3 regions of the Streptomyces sp. NPDC031445 genome follow, and region 3 is predicted to be linked to each of the others. Evidence: riboswitches for the same ligand, from Rfam matches in the RefSeq annotation. Region 3 holds a riboswitch; each other region holds the start of a gene.

Region 1 (7,443 bases), on a different contig from region 3:
GCCTCCGAGATGGCCTGCGCGAAGGCGAGCGCCTGGCGCACCGTCTCCGGGCCGTCCCCGGCCTCGCTGACGCGCAGGCTGAGGTCGTCCGCCGTGGAGCTGCCCGTGTAGCCGTGGTCGGCGTCGCAGTTGGGGTCGCCGCAGGCGGCGGGCTCCAGGTCGATGCGGCTGACCGCGCCCCAGCCGATGGTCAGCACGACCTCGCGGGGCAGGGTGCCCGGCGTGTACTGCTCGGGGTTCGCGACGACCCGGCTGACCACGACCGAGGAGATCCGGTCGAGCTTCACGGACTCGGTGGAGGTGGTGGCGTACGGCGTCGGGGAGGTGCTGTCGGCGGCCTGCTCGTCGGTGTGGCTGACGATGAAGCGGTTGCCGGTCAGGACCAGCACGGTGACGTGCCGGCGCACCTCGTTCTGGTCGAACGTGGTCTCCTGGTGGACCAGGTACGACCGGATGGGCTCGCCGCCCACTGCGGCCTCCACCGCCTCGGCCACGAGGGCCGGGTAGTAGCCGCTGCGCTCGATCGCCGCGCGCAGCCCCTGGGTCGTCGTACTGGTCTTGGCCATGGCGTCCATCCTAATCCGTGGGCAAGGGGGGTCCGGGCCAGTCGCACGGACCGGTGCCGGCCTGTACGTCGGCGCGCGGGGGCGGCGGCACGGGCCCCGGCCGGAACCCCAGCCCTTCGCCGGCCACCGGGCAGGACACGGCCTCCCGGCCCACGGCGTTCCTGTGCCGTCCGCCGTGTCCGGCGGGCGGGCGCGGCCACCCCGCGTGCGCGGGCGCCGGTCCCCGTCCCACCGGCTGCGGCGGTGTCCATGCGGCCCCCGCCCCGCTCAGTAGGCCGGCAGGGTGCGCGGGCCGAGGTCGTCTCGGGCGGGCGGCGGCGCGAGCCGTACGGTGGCGCCGAGCACGCTGGCGCCGTGGGGGGCGACGACGACCGGCTCCAAGGTGACCGCGACCACCTCCGGGTGGTCGTCGACCAGCCGCGACACCCGCAGCAGCAGTTCCTCCAGGGCCGGGGTGTCCACCGGGGTGGAGCCGCGCCAGCCGAACAGCAGGGGTGCCGTCCGGATCGAGCGCACCAGCGAGGTCGCCTCCCGGTCGGTGACGGGGACGAGCCGGTGGGCCATGTCGCCGAGCAGCTGCGAGGCGGCCCCGGCGAGGCCGAAGGACAGCACGGCGCCGGCCGCCGGGTCGATCACGGCCCGTACGACCGTGTCGACGCCGCGCGGCGCCATGCCCTGCACCACCGGCCGCAGTTCCTCCGGCTGCCCGAACAGCTCGGTCAATTCGGCGTACGCCCGCAGCAGTTGCTCCTCGTCCGCGAGGTCGAGGCGGACACCGCCCAGGTCGGCGCGGTGCCTGAGGTGCGGGGCGGTGGCCTTGAGGGCGACCGGGTAGCCGAGCGCGCGGGCGGCCTCGACGGCGGCGCCCGGGGTGAGCGCGGGCAGGGCCCGGCGCACGGGTATGCCGTACTTGGCGAGCAGCTCACAGGTCTCCGCGTCGGAGATGGTGAGCCCCTGCCCGCGCGCGAGAAGCTCGCCGATCAGCCTGGCGGCCCCCTTCTCGTCGATGTCGTCGTACTCCGGCACCTTCCCGGGATCGGCCGCCTCCCGCCGCCACTGCGCGTACTTCACGGCTTCGGCGAGGGCGCGGACGGCCCGTTCGGCGGCGGGGTAGGCGGGGATGAGGTGGGTGCCCTCGGGCGGGGTGGTGAGCGGGGCGGGGGCCGCCGCCCCCTCGGTGCCGGGCGCCTTCTCCACGGCTCCCGGTGCGGTGCTCGCCGCCGCCGACAGCGCTTCCGCCAGTCCCCCCAGCTCCACGTGCACCACGAGCACCGGCTTGCCCGGCACCGCCGCCGCGGCCGACCGCAGCGCCTGCGCCAGTTCGGCGTCCCCGGGCGAGCTCTCCCCTATCGCGGGGATCGCCGTGACGACGACGGCGTCGTTCGTGCCGTCGGACAGCGCGGCGGCGAGCGCCCGGTGGAAGTCCTCCGCCGTCGCCCCGGTCGTCAGGTCGACCGGCCGCGCGGGCCGCAGTCCCTCGGCGAGGCACCGGTCGTAGGTCAGCACGCCCAGCGACTCGGAGTTGCCGAGGATGGCCACGCGCGGTCCGGCGGGCAGCGGCTGCCGCGCGAGCAGCAGGCCCGCGTCGACCAGCTCGGTGATCGTGTCGACCCGGATCACGCCGGCCTGCCGGAGGAGCGCGGAGACGGTCTCGTACGGCAGCCGGGTGGCCCGTACCGCGTGCCCTTGGGGTGCCGTGCCGGTCCCCTGCACCACCACGAGCGGTTTGGCCGCCGCCGTCCGCCGGGCGAGGCGGGTGAACTTGCGGGGGTTGCCGATCGACTCCAGGTACATGAGGACGACGTCGGTCTCGGGGTCGTCGTACCAGTACTGGAGGACGTCGTTGCCGGAGACGTCCGCGCGGTTGCCGGCGGACACGAAGGTGGAAACACCGGTGACGCCGGTGACCCCTCCGCCGCGCCGGTGCAGCCGGGAGAGCAGGGCGATGCCGATGGCACCGGACTGGGCGAACAGTCCGATGGGGCCGGGGCGGGGCATCTCGGGGGCGAGCGAGGCGTTCAGCCGGACGTCCGGGGCGGTGTTGATGACGCCGAAGGCGTTCGGGCCGATGATCCGCATGCCGTACGCGCGCGCGGCCCGCACGAGGGCCCGTTGCCGCTCGCGCCCCTCGGGCCCGCTCTCGGCGTAGCCGGCGGAGAGCACGACGAGCCCCTGGACGCCGTGCTCCCCGCACTCGGCGACGACGGCGGGCACGTGCGCGGCCGGCACGGCGACGACGGCCAGGTCGACCGGACCGTCGATGTCCCGCACCGAGCGGTGCGCGGGCACCCCGTCGACCTCCTTGAGGTCGTCCGGGAATGCCTTGTTCACGGCGTGCAGGCGGCCGGGGTAGCCGGCGTCGCGGAGGTTGCCGAGGACGCCGCGGCCCACCCCGCCGGGGGCGCGGCCGACGCCGACGACGGCGACGGAGCCGGGCGCGAGGAGCCGCCGTACGGAACGGGCCTCGGCGCGCTGCTCCCGCGCGCGCTGCACGGCGAGGGAGCGGTCGGTGGGTTCGAGGTCGAACTCCAGGCGGACGACGCCGTCCTCGAAGCTGCGCTTCTGGGTGTAGCCCGCGTCCGTGAACACCTTGATCATCTTGGTGTTGGCGGGCAGCACCTCGGCGGCGAAGCGGCGGATGCCCCGCTCGCGCGCGACGGCCCCGATGTGCTCCAGCAGGGCGGAGGCGACCCCGCGGCCCTGGTGGGCGTCCTGTACCAGGAAGGCGACCTCGGCCTCGTCGGCGGGCGCGGACGCGGGCATGCCGTCGGTGCCGATGCGGTCATAGCGTACGGTGGCGATGAACTCGCCGCCGATGGTGGCCGCGAGTCCCACCCGGTCCACAAAGTCGTGGTGCGTGAAGCGGTGGACGTCCTTGGCGGAGAGCCGCGGGTACGGCGCGAAGAAGCGGTAGTACTTCGACTCGTCCGAGACCTGCTCGTAGAAACTGACCAGGCGGTCGGCGTCATCAACGGTGATGGGCCTGATGCGCGCGGTGCCACCGTCGCGCAGCACCACGTCCGCCTCCCAGTGGGCGGGGTACTGGTGCCGGTCCTGCCGGTCCGCCGAGGTCTGCATGGGCCCCAGAGTACGGCTCGCGTCCGACAACGGCGCGAGGCAGTCTGTGGAGGACGGGACGCCGGACCGAGGCCGCGGTCCGGTGCCACACCGGAGGGGACGGACGTCCGCTCCGGACGCGCTTCACGGTATGGGAAACTGGTCTAGACAACCTGAACACCGAAGGGCAGCAACACATGGCTGAGCGCCGCGTCAACGTCGGCTGGGCCGAGGGCCTCCACGCCCGCCCCGCCTCCATCTTCGTCCGAGCCGCCACGGCCACAGGCGTCCCGGTGACGATCGCCAAGGCCGGGGGCAACCCCGTCAACGCGGCCTCCATGCTGGCCGTCCTGGGCCTGGGCGCCCAGGGTGGCGAGGAGATCGTCCTCGCCTCCGACGCCGAGGGCGCCGACGCCGCCCTGGACCGTCTGGCCAAGCTGGTCTCCGAGGGCCTGGAAGAGCTGCCCGAGACCGTCTGAGCGAGCACCGCACAGAACGCCGGAGCCGCGTTCGCCCTCCGGGGCGGCGCGGCTTCGCCGTATCCCGGACGCACGCGGCCCGATGCGCCGTCGATTCACCGCCCGCCGCGCCGGCCGGCGGACTTCCGGGAATTTCCCGCACGACGAATTCGGGCAGCAGGAATTACCCGGCCCGAAAACAGCCTCCCTTTGTATACGGTGCGCTTGTTAATGCCGCGGGCCCGACATGTTTACGGCAGGTTGCGAAGTCCTCACGCGCTCCACGGCGAAAGAGAACCGCAGCCGGTGCGCGCCCGTCGCGCGCTCGGCGTGCAGCGTCGTGAGCGCCCGCGCGCGCTCGGCGTCGCCGCGGGCCACCGCGTCCACGATGGCAGCGTGCTCCGTCCAGGACTCGACCGGGCTGACCGGCGCCTCCACCGTGTACATCCACGCGATCTTGTGCCGCAGCTGGGTGAGCACCGAGGTCAGCGAGGCACTGCCGGAGGACTGGGCGAGCGTCTCGTGGAACCAGCCGCCCAGCGAGCGCAGGTCCTCGTTGCCGCCCCTGCGGGCCCGCTCCTGGCCCAGCCGGACCAGCCCGCGCAGCACCTTCAGATGGGCCTCCGTGCGCCGCTGGGCGGCCCGGGCGGCGCCCAGCGGCTCCAGCAGCGTCCGCATCTCCAGCAGGTCGGCGGCCTCCTGCTCGGTCGGCTCGGCCACGCACGCGCCCGCGTGCCGGCGCGTCACCACGAAGCCCTCGGCCTCCAGGGTGCGCAGGGCCTCGCGCACGGGGACGCGCGAGACGCCGTAGCGGCGGGCCAGGACTTCCTCGGTGAGGCGGCTGCCGCGCTCGTGGACCCCCGCGACGATGTCGTCCCGGATGGCCGTGCACACCGAGTGCGCCGGAATACGCATGACCGACCTCCGCCTTCATCCCGGTGAAACGTCGACGATTGACGCGTGTTCCGTGACTCTATTCCAATGAGCCGGAATTTCCGACGGCGGACCCTAATTCATGGCTATTTTTTGGACAGCGGTCCGGCGGACACCGGGAAAAACAGCGAAAGCCCCGGCTCGGTGAGCCGGGGCCTCGGACAGCCGTGCGGTCGGTGTCAGACGTTCACGCCGTGCTTGCGGAGGTAGGCGACGGGGTCCACGTCCGAGCCGTACTCGGGGGTCGTGCGCGCCTCGAAGTGCAGGTGCGGGCCGGTGACGTGGCCCGTGGCCCCGGACAGGCCGATCTGCTGGCCCGGGACGACCTTCTGGCCCACCACGACGCCGATGGACGACAGGTGGCCGTACTGGGTGTACATGCCGTCGGCCATGCGGATCACGACCTGGTTGCCGTACGCGCCGCCCCAGCCCGCGGAGACGACCGTGCCGGAGCCCACCGCGTGGACGGCCGTGCCGCCGGCCGCGTGGAAGTCGATCCCGGTGTGCGCACCGGAGCTCCACAGGGAGCTGCTCGCCTGGTAGGCGGTGGAGACGTAGGAGTGCGCGATCGGGGCGACGAAGGTGTTCAGCCGCTTGCGCTCGGCCTCACGGGCGGCCCGGACCTTCTCGGCGCGGATCTTCTGCGCCCGCTCGGCCGCCGCCTTCACCGCGGCCGCCTCGGCCGCCTTCTGCTCGGCGGCCTGCTGCTGCGCGGCGGCCTGCGCGTCGATCTCGTCGGCGACGCCCTCGGACACGGCGACGACCGGGGTGAGGCCGGTCTGCTCCGCGGTGTTCCCGGCGGCGTGCGCCGGGGAGGCGGCGAGGGTGCCGATCACACCGGTGGTGGTGAGGGCCGCGACGCCGGCCGCCTGGGCGGTGGTCCGCTTGACCCGGCCGGGCTTGCGGTGCTTCCCGGTGGCGCACATGAACGCCATGAAGTGGCTGGTCCTTTCCTTCCCTCTCGCCTACCGGGTTAGCTGACGGGTTCGGAGCAGGAAGGTCTCCTACGGGCCCCCTCGCACTCGCGCGGACGCCCGATTCACCCCAGGGACGGTGGGTCCCCGGCTCCCCTGGCTCGCGCCGTACGGGGACTCGGCGATGACTGTCCGGTGCCGCGGGTGCGGCGCACTGCCTGACGAACAGCCCGGACGAAGCTACGCAAGCATGCTGTCAGTCCTCAAACGCATCCCGCTTTTTGTAGCGCATCCCACAGGGCAGACAGGCAACCTCCGCCCCAAAACGGGCATCTGAGCAAGGGAGTGGAACCACGTGGGGCCCTGACGACCCGTAGGTCACCAGGGCCCCACGCGCGCGTGCCGTCGTCCGGCCGCCGCGGTGCCGCCTACTCGGCCGCCACCACGGTCACTTCACCGATGCCCAGCGCCTCCACCGGCGCCTTGATCTGCGACGCGTCACCGACGAGGACGGTCACCAGGCGGTCCACCGGGAAGGCGTTCACGACGGCCGCGGTGGCCTCCACCGTGCCCGTGGCCGCCAACTGCTGGTACAGCGTCGCCTGGAAGTCGTCGGGCAGGTGCTGCTCGACCTGGTCGGCCAGCGTGCTCGCGACGGCCGCCGCGGTCTCGTACTTCAGCGGCGCCACACCGACCAGGTTCTGCACGGCGACGTCCCGCTCGGCGTCGGTCAGGCCGTCCGCCGCGACCGTGCGCAGCACCTTCCACAGGTCGTCCAGCGCCGGGCCGGTGTTGGGGGTGTCCACGGAGCCGCTGATGGCGAGCATCGCCGCGCCCGTGCCGTCCGGCGCGGACCGCATGACCTGCCCGAAGGCGCGCACGCCGTAGGTGTAGCCCTTCTCCTCGCGCAGGACGCGGTCCAGGCGGGAGGTGAGGGTGCCGCCGAGGCAGTACGTGCCGAGCACCTGGGCGGGCCACACCCGGTCGTGCCGGTCGGGCCCGATCCGGCCGATGAGCAGCTGGGTCTGGACCGCGCCGGGCCGGTCCACGATGACCACGCGCCCGGTGTCGTCGGCCGTCACCGGCGGCACCGGCCGGGGCTCGCCCGGGGTACCGGTCCACGCGCCCAGGGTGTCGTCGAGCAGCGCGTCCAGGTCGGCGCCGGTCAGGTCGCCGACGACGACCACGGTGGCCGTGGCGGGCCGCACATGGCGGTCGTAGAAGGCGCGTACGGCCGCCTCGTCGATCTTCTCGACCGTCTCCTCGGTGCCCTGGCGCGGACGGGACATGCGCGAGGTCGCCGGGAACAGCTCCTTGGAGAGTTCCTTGGCGGCCCGGCGGGAGGGGTTGGCCAGCTCGTGCGGGATCTCGTCCAGGCGGTTGCGGACCAGCCGCTCGACCTCGCTCGCGGCGAAGGCGGGCGCGCGCAGGGCGTCGGCGAGCAGGCCGAGGCCCTTGGCCAGGCGGGAGGCCGGCACCTCCAGGCTCAGCCGGACGCCGGGGTGGTCGGCGTGC
Region 2 (7,443 bases), on a different contig from region 3:
TCCGGGACAGTTGCTTCAGATTTGAAGCAGCGGTTCGCAGGGACCCTACCTCTGCTTAAAAGTTAAAGCAATCGCGCACCCGGCGGCCCGGCCCGCTCGGCAGGACGCCCGAGGTGCCGCTCGGCAGGACGCGGGGTTCCGCTCAGGAGGACGCCGAGGGTGACGAGCACGACGAACGGCGCCGCCAGGGAACGTCCTCGGCGCCGCACCGGTCGTCCTCGCCCTGCAGCCCGCGCGCGATCCCCGTGCAGATCTCCTCCAGCTGCCCCACCTGCTCCGGGGTCAGCCGGTCGAACAGGGTGCTGCGGACCGTCTCGACGTGCCCGGGCGCCGTACGCTCCAGGACGGCCACCCCCTCGTCCGTCAGCACGGCGAGCGAGCTGCGCTTGTCCCAGCGGCAGTTCTCCCGGCGCACCAGGCCGTCCCGCTCCAGCCGGGTCACCACGTACGTGAGCCGGCTGCGGGTGATCTTCAGCGTCTCGGCGAGATCGGTCATGCGCAGCCGCCGGTCGGGGGCCTCGGAGAGGTTGGCCAGCACCGAGTAGAACAGGTGCGGCATGCCGCCCTCCTGCTGGAGCTGCCGGTCGACGGCGTCCTCCAGGAGACGGGAGGCGGCCATGTAGGCGCGCCAGGCGCGCTGCTCGTCGGGCGTGAGCCAGCGGGTCGTCATGTTCCCAGTGTAAGTTTGTTTAAAACTTGAACCAGCTCGTCCGCCGGACGGGTGAGCTCCGCCTCCGGAAGAGAGGGCGCCGATGCCCCTGCCGTACGTGCTGCTGTCCGCCGCCGTCTCCCTCGACGGCTACCTGGACGACACCGGCCCCGACCGCCTGATGCTGTCCAGCCCGGCCGACTTCGACCGGGTCGACGCCGTACGGGCCTCGGTCGACGCGATCCTCGTCGGCGCCGGGACGATCCGCGCCGACAACCCCCGCCTGCTGGTCAACTCCGCCGAGCGGCGCGCGGAGCGGGTGGCGCGGGGTGAGCCGGAGTACCCGCTGAAGGTCACGGTCACGGCCACCGGCGACCTCGATCCGGACGCCAGGTTCTGGCACACCGGCGGCGACAAGATCGTCTACACCACCGACCGGGGCGCCGAGCGGGTCGCCCGCCGCCTCGGGGGCAGCGCCGACGTCGTCCCGCTCGGTCCCGACCTGGACTGGCGGGCCCTGCTGGAGCACCTCCACGACGTGCGCGGCGTCGGCCGCCTGATGGTGGAGGGCGGCGGCACGGTCCACACCCAGCTGCTGCACCAGGGACTCGCCGACGAGCTCCAGCTGGTCCTCGCCCCGCTGTTCGTCGGCGATCCCGCGGCGCCCCGCCTGTTCGGGCCGGGGGCCTACCAGCCCGGACGGCTGCGCCTGCTCGACACCCGCCGGATGGAGGACGTCGTGCTCGTGCGGTACGTGCCGACGGCCCCCGGCACCGGGCCGGTCGCCACCGCCGCCGACCGTCACTGGCTGCGGACCGCCTGTGAACTGGCGGCGCTGTGTCCGCCGTCGGAGACGGCGTTCAGCGTCGGTGCGGTGGTCGTGGCCGCCGACGGCACGGAGCTGGCCCGCGGCCATTCGCGGGAGGGCGCCGATCCCGTCGTGCACGCGGAGGAGGCGGCGCTCGCGAAGATCGCCGCGGACGACCCGCGGCTGGCCGGTGCCACCGTGTACAGCAGCCTGGAGCCCTGTGCCCGGCGTGCGTCCCGGCCGGCGCCCTGTGCCGAGCTGATCCTCCGGGCGGGGGTGCGCAGGGTGGTCACCGCCTGGCGTGAGCCGGACACGTTCGTGGCGGCGGCCGACGGAAGCGGGGTCCTGGCCTCGCGGGGCGTGCGGGTCGTCGTGCTGCCTGAGCTGGAGGAGCCGGCCAAGGCGCCGAACGCCCACCTGCTGTGAGTGCCCGCCCGCCCGCCGGGGTGCCCGGCGGGCGGGCGCGGGTGCGTCGCGGCCTCTTACGCGGCTCCCCGCCCCGCTGCGGGGCGCCGCCGCGGGCCGGGAACGACTCAGGGCCCGGAATCCTGGGGATTCCGGGCCCTGCGCCTTCAGTAGCGGGGACAGGATTTGAACCTGCGACCTCTGGGTTATGAGCCCAGCGAGCTACCGAGCTGCTCCACCCCGCGTCGTTGTGACTCCAGTGTACGCCATGCGCGGGACCGCTCGCACACCCCTTTCGGCCCACACCGGTCGCCGCCCGCCCCGGGCCCCGGAAACCTGGAGGTACGTCGGACAAGCGGGAGACACGCGGTGCGCCCTGGAAAGGTGGAGGAGAGCCCGTACGCCAGGGCGGGCGGCCGGCTCCCCGGCGACCCCGTGCCCGACCCGGGGCTCGGTGACGAACCGGTGCCGGTGCGCGCCCGCCGCCGCCCGGGCCCCCGTGCCCTGGCCCGCGCCCTGCCCGCCCTGCTCGTCGTCTGCGGTGTCCTGTACGGCCTGCTCGCCCCGGACGACTTCACCGCCGTCCCGTTCTTCACCGCGGCCCCGCTGGTCGCCGCGCCCCTGTCCTCGCTGCGCACCACCGTCCTGACCGGTCTTCTCTCCCTCGCCGCCGCCTACGCCGTGCACACCGACGCCGGGGCCCATCCCGCCGTGGGCACCCTCACCGACGTGGTCACCGTCGCGACGGTCGCGCTGCTGGCCGTCGCCATCAACCGGGTGGTCCGGCGGGGCGACCGGCGGCTCGCCTCCGCCCGCGAGATCGCCGAGGCCGCCCAGCGGGCCGTCCTGCCGGAACCGGACGAGCGGATCGGCGGCTACGAGATCGCCGCCTGCTACGAGGCGGCACGGCAGGACGCGTTCATCGGCGGCGACCTGTACGCCGTGCAGGACAGCCCCCACGGCGTCCGGCTGGTCGTCGGGGACGTGCGCGGCAAGGGCATGGGCGCGGTCGCCGCGGTGGCCGTGGTGATCGGCGCGTTCCGGGAGGCGGCCGAGCAGGAGGCCACGCTGGAGGCGGTCGCCGAGCGGCTGGAGCGGGCGCTGGCCCGCGAGGGCACCCGGCGCGACGGGATCGACGCCTTCGAGGGGTTCACCACCGCGGTCCTCGCCGAACTCCCGCACGGCGACGGCCCGGTACGGATCGTCAACCGCGGCCATCCGCCGCCGCTGCTGCTGCACGCCGACGGCACCCTGCGCACCCTGGCGCCCGCCGAGCCCGCGCTGCCGCTCGGCATCGGCGACCTCGGCATGTGGCCGGACCGGGCCACCGAGACAGCCTTCCCGAGCGGCGCGACCCTGCTGTTCCACACCGACGGCCTGTCCGAGGCCCGGGACGCCCACGGCCGGTTCTACGACCCCGAACGGCGGCTCGCCGGGCGCGCCTTCGCCGGCCCGGCCGCGCTGGTCGGCCGGCTCGCCGAGGAGGCGCGCCGGCACTCCGGGGGCGGCATGGCCGACGACATGGCGCTGCTCGCCGTGCGGCGCCCCTGACCCTCACCGAAGGTGACCGGGCGACCGCCGTGCGCATAACATCTGAGTCACCATCAAAACCGAAAGTGACTGCTGAACGGGCCGGATGCTCGGTCAACTCGCCCGTTTTGGCGGGGTAGTGGCCGATAGCTCCGCCGGTAAAGACGTGAATGATCAAGCCGAACGGCTTGGAAAGTGACTGTCGGGTCTATTAACGTTCGATAACGCAGCGCGGTCGTCACAGCCGTCACAAGAGGCGGCTCCGTGCGCACGCGCCGAATCCCGCAAGGGAGCCGGGGAACCACCACCCTGGGGTGAATCACGCGAATGCCGTCCGTGAACTCGTCGAGTCCACGACCGGTATACGCGCGTAGGAGACCTTCCTGCTCCGAACCCGTCAGCTAACCCGGTAGGCGAAAGGAAGGAAAGGAGTACGCCCGCGTGGCGTCCAACCGGCCTGCCCCAGAAGCCCCGTACATACCGGCACAGCGCGAGCCCGAGACCTTCGGGTACGGCGCCTACCGCGCCGAGGAGGGCCCCTGGGAGGAGTGGAACCCCACCGAGGAGTCCGTCGCCCCGGTGCGCGGCCGGCATCGCGTCGCAAAGCAGCGCGGCGGCTTCGCGCGCAGCTCCACCGTCCTGGGCGTCGGCGTCATGGCCGCGGTCGGCGCGGGCGGCATGGCCAGCGCCAACACCGGCAAGCCGCCGGTCTCCATCTCCCTGCCGGACCTGCCCTCGGTCGGCTCCCTCTTCCACGACCACTCGGCCGACTCCCACCCGGCCGAGGCCGCCACGGCCACGCTGAGCACCGTCGGCGTGACCACGGCCGCCGGCGAGGACAGCGCCGACGCGGGCGAGGCACTGCGCAACCGGATCATGGCCCAGGCCGAGCAGCAGCAGGGCCAGGCCGAGAGCAGGGCCACCGCCGCCGCGGTCGCCGCCGCCGAGAAGCAGAGCGCCGACGCCGCCGCCCAGGCCGAGAAGGAGGCCGCCGCCCAGGCCGCCGCGGCCAAGGAGAAGGCGGAGGCCGCCGCCGCGAAGAAGGCGGAGGAGGAGCGGCTGGCGAAGCTGGCCGAGCAGTACACGCTGCCCACCTCCTCGTACACGATCACCTCGACCTTCGGCCAGGCCGGCGGGATGTGGTCCTCCGGCTACCACACCGGTCTCGACTTCGCCGCCCCCACCGGCACCCTGATCAAGGCCGTGCACAGCGGCACGATCACCGAGGCGGGCTGGGCCGGCTCCTACGGCTACCGCACCATCCTCACCCTGGACGACGGCACCGAGCTGTGGTTCTGCCACCAGTCCTCGATCAGCGTCTCCGTCGGCCAGAAGGTCACCACCGGCGAGGTCATCGGCCGCGTCGGCGCCACCGGCAACGTCACCGGGCCGCACGTCCACATGGAGGTCCACCCCGACGGCCAGGCCACCGGCATCGACCCCATGGCGTGGCTGCGCGGCAAGGGCCTCAACCCCTGACGGTCCCGTCCCGCGCAGGGACCTTTGCGAGATCTTGACGGGGACTCCGCCCCGGCGGTGGGATGCGATCACCCACCGCCGGTGTTGCCATGACGTATGACGTCACTTCGTAACCTAGGCCCGTCCGATCTCGAGGTCTTCCCGCTCGCCCTCGGTGGCAACGTCTTCGGCTGGACCGCCGACGAGCAGACCTCCTTCGCCGTCCTCGACGCCTACACCGCCGCGGGCGGCAACTTCATCGACACCGCCGACTCCTACTCCGCCTGGATCGAGGGCAACCGGGGCGGCGAGTCGGAGACGATCATCGGCAAGTGGGTCAAGGCCCGCGGCAACCGCTCCGAGGTCGTCATCGCCACCAAGGTCAGCCAGCACCCGGAGTACCAGGGCCTGTCCGCGGCCAACATCAAGGCCGCCGCCGACGCCTCCCTGCGCCGCCTGGGCACCGACCACATCGACCTCTACTACACCCACTTCGACAAGCCCGAGGTGCCGGTCGAGGAGATCATCGGCGCGCTGGACGAGCTGGTGAGGGCCGGGAAGGTCCGGCACATCGCCGCGTCCAACATCAGCCCCGAGCGGCTGCGGGCCTCCCTGGACTTCTCCGACCGCGAGAGCCTCGCCCGCTACGTCGCCGTCCAGCCGCACTACAACCTGGTCTCCCGGGACACCTACGAGGGCCCGCTGCAGGACCTCGTCGCCCGCGAGGGCCTGTCCGCCGTCCCGTACTTCTCCCTCGCCTCGGGCTTCCTCACCGGCAAGTACCGGCCCGGTACGACCGTCGACAGCGCCCGCGCCGAAGGAGCCCAGAAGCACGCGGAGTCCGAGCGCGGCCAGAAGGTCCTCGCGGCCCTGGACGAGATCGCCGCGGCCCACGGGGCCCCGGTCGCCACGGTGGCCCTGGCCTGGCTCGCCGCCCAGCCCACGGTCACGGCCCCGATCGCCTCGGCGAGGACGGTGGAACAGCTCCCGGCGCTGCTGGGGGTCGCGGAGCTGGAGCTGACGGAGGCCGAGGTGACCCGGCTGACGGAGGCGTCCGCCTAGCCGCTCTCCCGTCAGCCCCCGGGACTACGTCCGGTACGGGTTGTACGCGGGGTACGGCACCGCCGGATACCCGTACGGCGCCGGCCCCCAGAACACCGGCGCGGGAACCGACGCCCTGCTCGCGTACTCCAGCGCGGGCCGGGCCACGTCCCTGCGCTTCCACAGCTCGTCCAGCAGCTCACGCTCCCGGACGACGAAGTCGGGGCCGGCCTTGCCCTCGCGCCCCCGGTGCCGCAGGAACGCCAGCGAGGTCGCGTACGCCTCGTACCGGGCCACCTCCCGCGCCGCCTGGCGTCCGTGGTGGTGCCGGGCGTAGTCCCGGGCCATCCGGCGCGCCCGCATCGACCCCAGCGCGAACGGCTCGGCCGGGCCCAGCCACCCGGCCAGCACATACGTGGGCAGCTCCGCCCGCACGGTCCGCAGCTCCCGCTGCCGGGTCCAGACCGCCAGCCAGGTCACCACCGCGAACACGGGCACCATGAAGGCTCCGTAGACGGCGAAGAAGCCGTACTCGCCGAAGGTGGAGGAGCCGTTCCAGAAGGCGTGCATGCTCATCGCGAGCAGCAGCCCCACGACCGGCAGCAGCACCCGCCGCACGTGCTGCCGCTCGGCGGACAGCGCGGCGATGCCGAAGCCGATGCCGGTGAGGACGGTGAACAGGGGGTGCGCGAACGGGGACATCACGATGCGCACGAAGAAGGTGGCGGCGGTGACGGAGGCGATGCCGCGGTCGCCGGTGAGCTGGTCGGTCCCGAAGGCCGTACCGAGGTAGAGGATGTTCTCGGTGAACGCGAACCCGGTGGCGGTGACGCCCGCTATCACCACCCCGTCCACGATCCCGGTGAAGTCACGCCGGCGGAAGAGGAACACCAGCAGGACGGCGGCGGCTTTCGCGGACTCCTCCACGATCGGCGCTATCACGGTGGCGCCCAGCGTGTCGGCACTGGCCGGGTCCGCGGTCGAGGTGGCGATCCACTTGGTCGCGAAGCTGTTGGCCACGATGGCTATCAGCGCCGCCGCGCAGGCCCCCCAGGCGAAGGAGAAGACCAGATTCCGCCAGGGGCCCGGCTCCACCCGGTCCAGCCACCGGAAGGCGGCCATCAGCCAGGGCACGGGCAGGACGGCCAGTCCGAGGCCGACGAGGAAGCCCTCCGTGCCCGTCTGCCGCCGCACGAGCGCGAGGATGACCAGACCGGACAGGGCCAGCAGGGAACTCAGTGCTCCGTACCGCACCCACCGGCGCTGCCACCAGTGCGGGTGGCGCAGCACACCGTCGCCGGGGCTCGGGGGGTACGTCGGAAACGGAGGACTGGTGGCCACGGCATCGACCCTAACGGTGGCGGGGCGAGGGGCTGGAGCGGATTATCGGCCCAGCTCAGCGGTGCTGTGCGGTACGCGCCGGAACAGCAGGTCGTTCACCACATGTCCCTTGTCCAGTCCCTGTCCCTCGAAACGGGTCAGCGGCCGGAACTCCGGGCGCGGTGCGAAACCGCCGTCCGGCCGGGTGTTCTCGAAGCCGGGGTGGGCGGTG
Region 3 (7,443 bases):
GGATTCGTACGGTGCCATGTGTGCCTTACCTCCGTCGTCGGCGGCGGCTGTCCTCACCCTGGTCCGCTGGTCCACCCTGAGCCGCCATTCTCACCCGAAACGGTGAGGAGTGGTGATTTCCGTGGTGTCCATCTGACCAAATCGGCTGTGGACAAGCGTCAGACCACGGAGCCAACTCCGTCTACACCTGCGGTATGACATCCGGCGGTGGTTCCTCCGCCCGACCCGTAGGGGTCGCGCCGGCCGCCGGGGCCCTTACGGGAGACCGGCCCGGTCAGCCGGCGCGGTGCACGACCGCGTCGCACAGCTCGATCAGCGCCGCCTTGGCATCGCACTCGCGCAGCGGGGCGAGCGCGGCCCGCGCCTCCTCCGCGTACCGCACGGTGTCCCGGCGGGCCTGCTCCAGCGCGGGGTGCGCGCGCAGCCCGGCCAGCGCCTCGGCGTGCCGGGCGTCGTCGCCGAGGTCGGAGTCCAGCAGCGCGCACAGCGCGACGTCCTCGGCCAGGCCCAGCCGGGCGGCCCGCTCGCGCAGCCGGAGCACCGGCAGGGTCGGGATGCCCTCCCGCAGGTCGGTGCCCGGGGTCTTGCCGGACTCGTGGGAGTCGGAGGCGATGTCCAGGACGTCGTCCGCGAGCTGGAAGGCGACGCCGAGGCGTTCCCCGTACTGGGTGAGGACGTCGACGACCGTCTCGTCCGCGCCGGACATCATCGCGCCGAACCGGCACGACACCGCCACCAGGGAGCCCGTCTTGCCGGCGAGCACGTCCAGATAGTGCTCGACCGGGTCTCGGCCGTCCGAGGGACCCGCGGTCTCCAGGATCTGGCCGGTGACGAGCCGTTCGAACGCGAGGGCCTGCACCCGGACCGCCTCGGGACCGAGGTCGGCGAGGATCTGGGAGGCGCGGGCGAAGAGGAAGTCGCCGGTGAGGACCGCGACGGAGTTGCCCCAGCGGGTGTTGGCGCTGTCCACGCCACGCCGTACGGCCGCCTCGTCCATGACGTCGTCGTGGTACAGCGTGGCCAGGTGGGTCAGCTCCACGACCACGGCCGAGGGCACCACGCCCGGGGCGTAGGGGTCGCCGAACTGGGCCGCGAGCATCACGAGCAGTGGCCGGAACCGCTTCCCGCCCGCCCGCACCAGGTGCTGCGCTGCCTCCGTGATGAACGGGACCTCGCTCTTGGTGGCTTCGAGCAAGCCTTCCTCGACAGCCGCCAATCCGGCCTGGACATCGGCTTCCAGAGCCTGGTCCCGCACGCTCAGCCCGAACGGCCCGACGACGGTCACGAGGGGTCTCCTGTCTGCTGGTGTCTGCTGGCGGTTACACGGTTTGTCGATAGGTCGCTGCCATCACTCAAGTCAGCGTATCCGGTCCTGTTTCGATCACCGATAGCGCCCACCGGTCCAGCCCGGGCGATACCGGATCATGACCGGCATGGTTTTGATCACACAGTGTGAGCGGATTTTTATCCATATAAGACTAATCCGGACACTGTGCCCTCGCCTCGGCAACGACGCCCCCCATATGCCGGATTCCGCCGCCATCCTGACTTCCGGTTCAAATCCCCCTAATCCCTCATGTCCGATTTGAAACTGTTTGCCTTTTCGTGAGTTGGGTCACGCCCCCGGCCGGCCCGGCCGTCCGGCCCGGCCCTCGCAACCCCTTGCCGTGTCGGCGAGTTGAGGATTGGCAACCGCAAAGGATCAAGCACCTCATACAGCATCGATCAAGGTCAAATCGCACGTTGCATGAATCCGGCCCTTGTTCCCGACATGTGCTCTCGCATACGTTCCGGGCCGTCGGGCGGACGCCGAATCCTGCCGCCGCCCGCATACCCATCGACGAACTCATTCGTACGGCAGGAGCGGGGGACCCAGGTAAGCCGCCGGTCCGGAACGGCACACGCCGCGCCGGGACGGCTAGGGGTGAAGCCATGCCTCCGTCAGGGGCACGGCCGGGCATCTCCCCGCCCGAACCCGACAGCTCACCTCGCAGGCGCCGGAGAGGAACGCCCCCATGTCTGCTGTCGCCCAGCCCCGCCGTACCCGGAACAGCCGCCTGGTCCGCGCGCTCACCGCCGTCGGCACCGGTGCCGCCGTCCTCGCCCTGCCGCTCATCGGCGCGGCCGACGCCTCCGCGGCCCCCCGCACCACCACCACGCCGGCCACCACCCCGGCCGGCTACCCGAACAATCTCGACGGCTGGATCCGCGAGTCGCTGGCGATCATGGCCGAGAAGCACATCCCGGGCACCTACAACGGCATCCACCGCAACATCATCCGCGAGTCCTCGGGCAACCCGAAGGCCATCAACCTCTGGGACTCCAACGCCGCCAAGGGCATCCCGTCCAAGGGCCTGCTCCAGGTCATCGACCCGACGTTCAAGGCGTACCACGTGGCCGGGACGTCCTTCGACATCTACGACCCGGTCGCCAACATCACCGCCGCCTGCAACTACGCGGCCGCGCGGTACGGGTCCATCGACAACGTGTTCGGCGCGTACTGACGGGCACCGGCGGCCTGACCGGCGCCGGCCGGCCGCCTGACCGGGCGCAGCCGGTGTCCCGGTCAGCCGGCCAGCCGGTCAGTCGGTCAGCCGGTCAGCCGGTCGGGAAGAGACGTTCGAGGACGACGGCGACGCCGTCGTCCTCGTTCGACGAGGTGACCTCGTCGGCCACCGCCTTCAGTTCCGGGTGCGCGTCGGCCATGGCGACACCGCGCCCGGCCCAGTCGAACATCGGGATGTCGTTGGGCATGTCCCCGAACGCGAGGGCCCGTTCGGCGGCGATCCCGAGCCGTTCCGCGGCCAGCGCCAGCCCGGTCGCCTTCGTCACCCCGCACGGCTGGAGCTCCACCGTGCCCGGCCCCGACATCGTGACCGTCGCGAGCGAGCCCACCGCCGCGCGGGCCACGGCGGCCAGCTCGTCGTCGGACAGGGTGGCGTGCCGCAGCAGCACCTTGCTGATGGGCGCGCACCACAGGTCGTCCCGCCGGCCGACCCGCACCGCGGGCAGTGTCGGGTGGGGCATCCGGTAGCCGGGCTCGATGAGCGTGAGCCCGTCCACGCCGTCCTGGTCGACCGCCGCATAGACCTCCCCCACCTCCGCCTCGATCTTGCCGAGCGCCGTCTCGGCCAGCTCCCGGTCCAGCCGGACCGACCACAGCAGACGGTCGGTCGCGGCGTCGTAGACCTGGGCTCCCTGCCCGCACACCGCGAGCCCGGCACCGCCGAGGTCCGCGAGCAGCGACCGCACCCGCGGGGCCGGGCGGCCCGTCACCACCAGGTGACGGGCACCGGCCCGCGCCACCCGCGCGAGCGCGGCGAGGGACCGGTCCGAGACGGTGTCGTCGCCACGCAGCAGCGTCCCGTCCAGGTCGGTGGCGATCAGTGCATATGCCGGGGTGGGTGCCATGATCAGAGAATACGGACAGCACGCCCCGCCGACTCACCTGTCATTGCCCGCACTTACGTGCCGCTCCCGCCCAACCGCTCACCGCTGACGGCGCGATGGGCACCGCTCGGCCCAGACCTGCCGAGCCCCGGGTGAGGCACTGCCCAAGACACGCGCCTCGGCCGTAACGTGTGGCCCGACCACATGGAACGCAGTGCCATGCATGGCCCGGATGAGAGTGAGGCAGCACCCCATGCCCCCCTTCGACGTCCCCGAGGGCGACCCCTTCGGTCCGCACAACCTCCCCTACGGCGTGTTCTCGCCCTCCGGCAGCACGGAGCGGAGGATCGGCGTCCGGCTCGGGAACCACGTCCTCGACGCGGGCGCCGCGGCCGCCGCGCTCGGCTCGCCCCACCAGCCACTGCTCGCCCGGCCCACCCTCAACCCGCTGCTGGCCGCCGGCCGCGCCACCTGGTCGGACGTACGGCGCTCCGTCGCGTCCTGGGTCACCGACCCGGCGCACCGCGCGACCGTCGAGCCGCTGTTCCACCCCCTGTCCGAGGTGAGCCTGCACCTGCCCTTCGAGGTCGCGGACTACGTCGACTTCTACGCCTCGGAGAACCACGCCCGCAACGTCGGCCGGATCTTCCGCCCCGACGCCGAGGACTCCCTCACCCCCAACTGGAAGCATCTGCCGATCGGTTACCACGGCCGCTCCGGCACCGTCGTCGTCTCCGGCACGGACGTCGTACGCCCCTGCGGGCAGCGCAAGGGCCCGGCCGACCCCGCGCCCGTCTTCGGCCCCTCGATCCGGCTGGACATCGAGGCCGAGGTCGGCTTCGTCGTGGGCGTGCCGTCGCGGCTCGGCACCCCGGTCGCGCTCGGCGGCTTCCGGGAGCACGTCTTCGGGCTGTGCCTGCTGAACGACTGGTCCGCGCGCGACATCCAGGCCTGGGAGTACGTCCCCCTCGGCCCGTTCCTCGGCAAGTCCTTCGCGACCTCGGTGTCGGCGTGGATTACACCGCTGGAGGCGCTGGAGCACGCGCGCGTGGCGCCTCCCGAGCGCACGCACCCGCTGCTGCCCTACCTGGACGACTCGGCGCCCGGCACCGAGCCCGGCGGTTACGACCTGCGCATCTCGGTCGCCGTCAACGGCCACGTGGTCTCCGAACCGCCCTTCTCCACCATGTACTGGACCGCCGCCCAGCAGCTCGCCCACATGACCGTGAACGGCGCCTCGCTGCGCACCGGCGACCTGTACGGCTCCGGGACGGTGAGCGGCCCCACCGAACGCCAGCGCGGCTCCCTGCTGGAACTGACCTGGAACGGCAGCGACCCCCTCGAACTCCCCGACGGCAAGCGGGCCTTCCTGGAGGACGGCGACGTGGTCACCCTGTCGGCATGGGCCCCGGGCCCGGACGGCAGCCGGGTGGGGCTCGGGGAGGTCAGCGGGCGCGTGGTGCCGGCCTGACCCTGCGCAGGGGTGCCGGGCGGGCCGGGTGACCCGCCGCGCGGGCCGGGCCGCTTCCGGGCGGCCGGGGGTGCGTGGACCCGGGCCGGTCTACGGCGGATCGGTGTCGGCACCTGACTCCGGCCGCCCGTCTTCGTCATACTGACGGGGACACGCACCACGCGCGAGCCGCCGTCGCGTGACGCGTGCCCGGCACCACCGTCACCCGCCCACTCTCCGACCAGGAACCGGAGCCCCGGCATGACTGTCTGCCTGCTCCTGCTGAGCGTCGTCGCCCTGACGGCCGCCGTACCGGCGCCGCGCGCGCTGACCCATGCCGCCTGGCCCGAGCGGGAACCCGTGGTCGCGCTGTGGGTGTGGCAGTGCCTCGTCGCCACCGTCCTGCTGTGCTGCCTGACCGCGCTCGTCCTGGGCGCGGCGGCCGTCTTCCACACCGTCCGCGACCGCGTGTTCGCGCCCGCGCCGCCCGCCGTCACCGCGGCCTACGACCTGTCCACCGCGCCGGTGTGGGCCGCCGCGCTCACCGTGCTGCTGGCCTGCGGGGCCGCCTGGACGACCGCGATGCTCGCCCGCGAACTCGTCGAGGCCCGCCGCAGCCGCGGCCAGGCCCGGGCGCACCTGCGCGAGCGCGCACCCGAGCTGCCGGCCGGGCTGCCGGCGGCGCGCGGGCCGATGCTGGTGCTGGAGGACGAGTACCCGGACGCCTGGTGGCTGCCGGGGCACCGGCCCCAACTCGTCGTCACCACAGGGGCGTTGCACCGCCTCACCGACCTTCAGCTGGACGCCGTCCTCACCCATGAGCGCGGACACGCCCGCGCCCACCACGACTGGCTGCTGCACCTGTCCACCGCCCTCGCCACGGGCTTCCCGCGCGTGCCGTTGTTCGCCCACTTCTGCGACCAGACGCACCGCCTGGTCGAGCTGGCCGCGGACGACACGGCCTCCCGGCGCTGCGGGCACCTCACCACGGCCCTGGCCCTGATCGAGCTGAACCAGCACCGGGGTGTGCTGTCCTGCGACTCCAGCCGCCGCCTCCTCGGCGAACGCGTCGACCGCCTGCTGGAGCCGCCGCCCCGGCTGCTGCGCCGGCACCGGGCGCTGACGACGACGGTGGCCGCGCTGGTGCCGCTGCTCCCGCTGCTGATCACCTTCGCCCCGGGCCTGACGGCACTGTCCTGAGGGACCGGCGGCACCGCCTGGTACTCCCCCTGGGCGTCGCCGGCCGTCCCGCCTATATCCAGTCGTCCGGTTCCGGCTCGTCCACCAGGTCGGGCCACTCGGCGTCCTGGCTGCCGGCATCATGGCTGCCGGCGGCCGGGGTGGCCTCGGCAGCCGGGGTGTCTTCGGCCGCGGCAGCCCCGTCCAGGGAGGCCAGCACCTGGATCACCCCTTCGCCGTACGTCGCCAGCTTCTTCTCGCCGACGCCGTTCACCGTGCCCAGCTCCCGCACCGAGCCGGGCCACCGGGTGACGATCTCGCGCAGGGTGGCGTCGTGGAAGATGACGTACGCCGGGACGCCCTGTTCCCGGGCCTGTTCGGCGCGCCAGGCCCGCAGGGCCTCGAAGGCGGGGAGCAGCGCCTCGGGCAGCTCGGCCACGACGGCCTTGGCCTTGCGGTCGCCCCCGGAGGAGCCGGTGGAACGCGACCGGGAGGCGGCCGGCTTCTTCGGCTCCTTGCGCAGCGGCACCTCGCGCTCCCGCCGCAGCACCGAGCCGCTCGCCTCCGTGAGCACCAGCGTGCCGTACTCCCCCTCGACCGCGAGGAGCCCCTGGGCCAGCAGCTGCCGGACGACACCGCGCCACTCACCCTCGGAGAGGTCCTGGCCGATGCCGAAGACGGACAGCTGGTCGTGGTCGAACTGGATCACCTTGCCGGTGCGCTTGCCGAGCAGGATGTCGACGATCTGCATCGCGCCGAACTTCTGCCCGCGCTCCCGCTGCAACCGCACCACCGTCGACAGCACCTTCTGCGCGGCGATCGTGCCGTCCCAGGTCTCGGGCGGGGTGAGGCAGGTGTCGCAGTTGCCGCAGGCCGCGGCCTCGGGGTCCTGACCGAAGTAGGCGAGCAGCTGTCCACGGCGGCACTGGGCGGTCTCGCACAGCGCGAGCATGGCGTCGAGGTGGGCGGCGGCCCGGCGGCGGAACGCCTCGTCGCCCTCGCCGGACTGGATCAGCTTGCGCTGCTGGATGACGTCGTTCAGGCCGTACGCCATCCACGCCGTGGACGGCAGGCCGTCGCGGCCCGCCCGGCCGGTCTCCTGGTAGTACCCCTCGATCGACTTGGGCAGGTCGAGGTGGGCGACGAAGCGCACCTCCGGCTTGTCGATGCCCATGCCGAAGGCGATGGTCGCGACCACGACCAGGCCCTCCTCGCGCAGGAAGCGGGCCTGGTGCGCCGCGCGCGTGGCCGCCTCCAGGCCCGCGTGGTAGGGCACCGCCTGGATGCCGTTGGCGGTCAGGAACTCGGCCGTGCGCTCCACCGAGTTGCGCGAGAGGCAGTACACGATGCCGGCGTCGCCCGCGTGCTCCTCGCGGAGGAAGGCGAGCAGCTGCTTCCTGGGGTCGGCCTTGGGCACGATCCGG

Evidence for each region. Region 3 has a riboswitch for cyclic di-AMP ahead of ACZ5DC_RS13075 (transglycosylase SLT domain-containing protein). Riboswitches for the same ligand answer to the same signal wherever they lie in the genome.
Region 1: linked by a shared signal. The riboswitch ahead of ACZ5DC_RS00505 (M23 family metallopeptidase) and the one ahead of ACZ5DC_RS13075 (transglycosylase SLT domain-containing protein) in region 3 are both predicted to bind cyclic di-AMP.
Region 2: linked by a shared signal. The riboswitch ahead of ACZ5DC_RS36815 (M23 family metallopeptidase) and the one ahead of ACZ5DC_RS13075 (transglycosylase SLT domain-containing protein) in region 3 are both predicted to bind cyclic di-AMP.

Annotation. Positions count from the first base shown of each region.
Region 1 is NZ_JBVIJO010000001.1:124,144-131,586, reverse strand. Features, by position in the region: gene ACZ5DC_RS00525 (DUF5998 family protein) at 1-575, opposite strand, end outside; gene ACZ5DC_RS00520 (bifunctional acetate--CoA ligase family protein/GNAT family N-acetyltransferase) at 834-3,644, opposite strand; gene ACZ5DC_RS00515 (HPr family phosphocarrier protein) at 3,821-4,102, shown strand; gene ACZ5DC_RS00510 (GntR family transcriptional regulator) at 4,310-4,996, opposite strand; gene ACZ5DC_RS00505 (M23 family metallopeptidase) at 5,194-5,949, opposite strand; cyclic di-AMP (ydaO/yuaA leader) riboswitch at 5,962-6,122, opposite strand; gene ACZ5DC_RS00500 (M16 family metallopeptidase) at 6,357-7,443, opposite strand, start outside.
Region 2 is NZ_JBVIJO010000019.1:89,859-97,301, forward strand. Features, by position in the region: gene ACZ5DC_RS36795 (MarR family winged helix-turn-helix transcriptional regulator) at 143-670, opposite strand; gene ACZ5DC_RS36800 (dihydrofolate reductase family protein) at 753-1,883, shown strand; tRNA gene ACZ5DC_RS36805 (tRNA-Met) at 2,034-2,107, opposite strand; gene ACZ5DC_RS36810 (PP2C family protein-serine/threonine phosphatase) at 2,232-3,413, shown strand; cyclic di-AMP (ydaO/yuaA leader) riboswitch at 3,656-3,823, shown strand; gene ACZ5DC_RS36815 (M23 family metallopeptidase) at 3,834-4,871, shown strand; gene ACZ5DC_RS36820 (aldo/keto reductase) at 4,968-5,912, shown strand; gene ACZ5DC_RS36825 (PrsW family intramembrane metalloprotease) at 5,937-7,232, opposite strand; gene trmB (tRNA (guanosine(46)-N7)-methyltransferase TrmB) at 7,275-7,443, opposite strand, start outside.
Region 3 is NZ_JBVIJO010000004.1:76,968-84,410, reverse strand. Features, by position in the region: gene ACZ5DC_RS13085 (LolA family protein) at 1-18, opposite strand, end outside; gene ACZ5DC_RS13080 (polyprenyl synthetase family protein) at 275-1,285, opposite strand; cyclic di-AMP (ydaO/yuaA leader) riboswitch at 1,829-2,010, shown strand; gene ACZ5DC_RS13075 (transglycosylase SLT domain-containing protein) at 2,016-2,504, shown strand; gene ACZ5DC_RS13070 (HAD family hydrolase) at 2,599-3,411, opposite strand; gene fahA (fumarylacetoacetase) at 3,644-4,861, shown strand; gene ACZ5DC_RS13060 (M56 family metallopeptidase) at 5,102-6,040, shown strand; gene recQ (DNA helicase RecQ) at 6,093-7,443, opposite strand, start outside.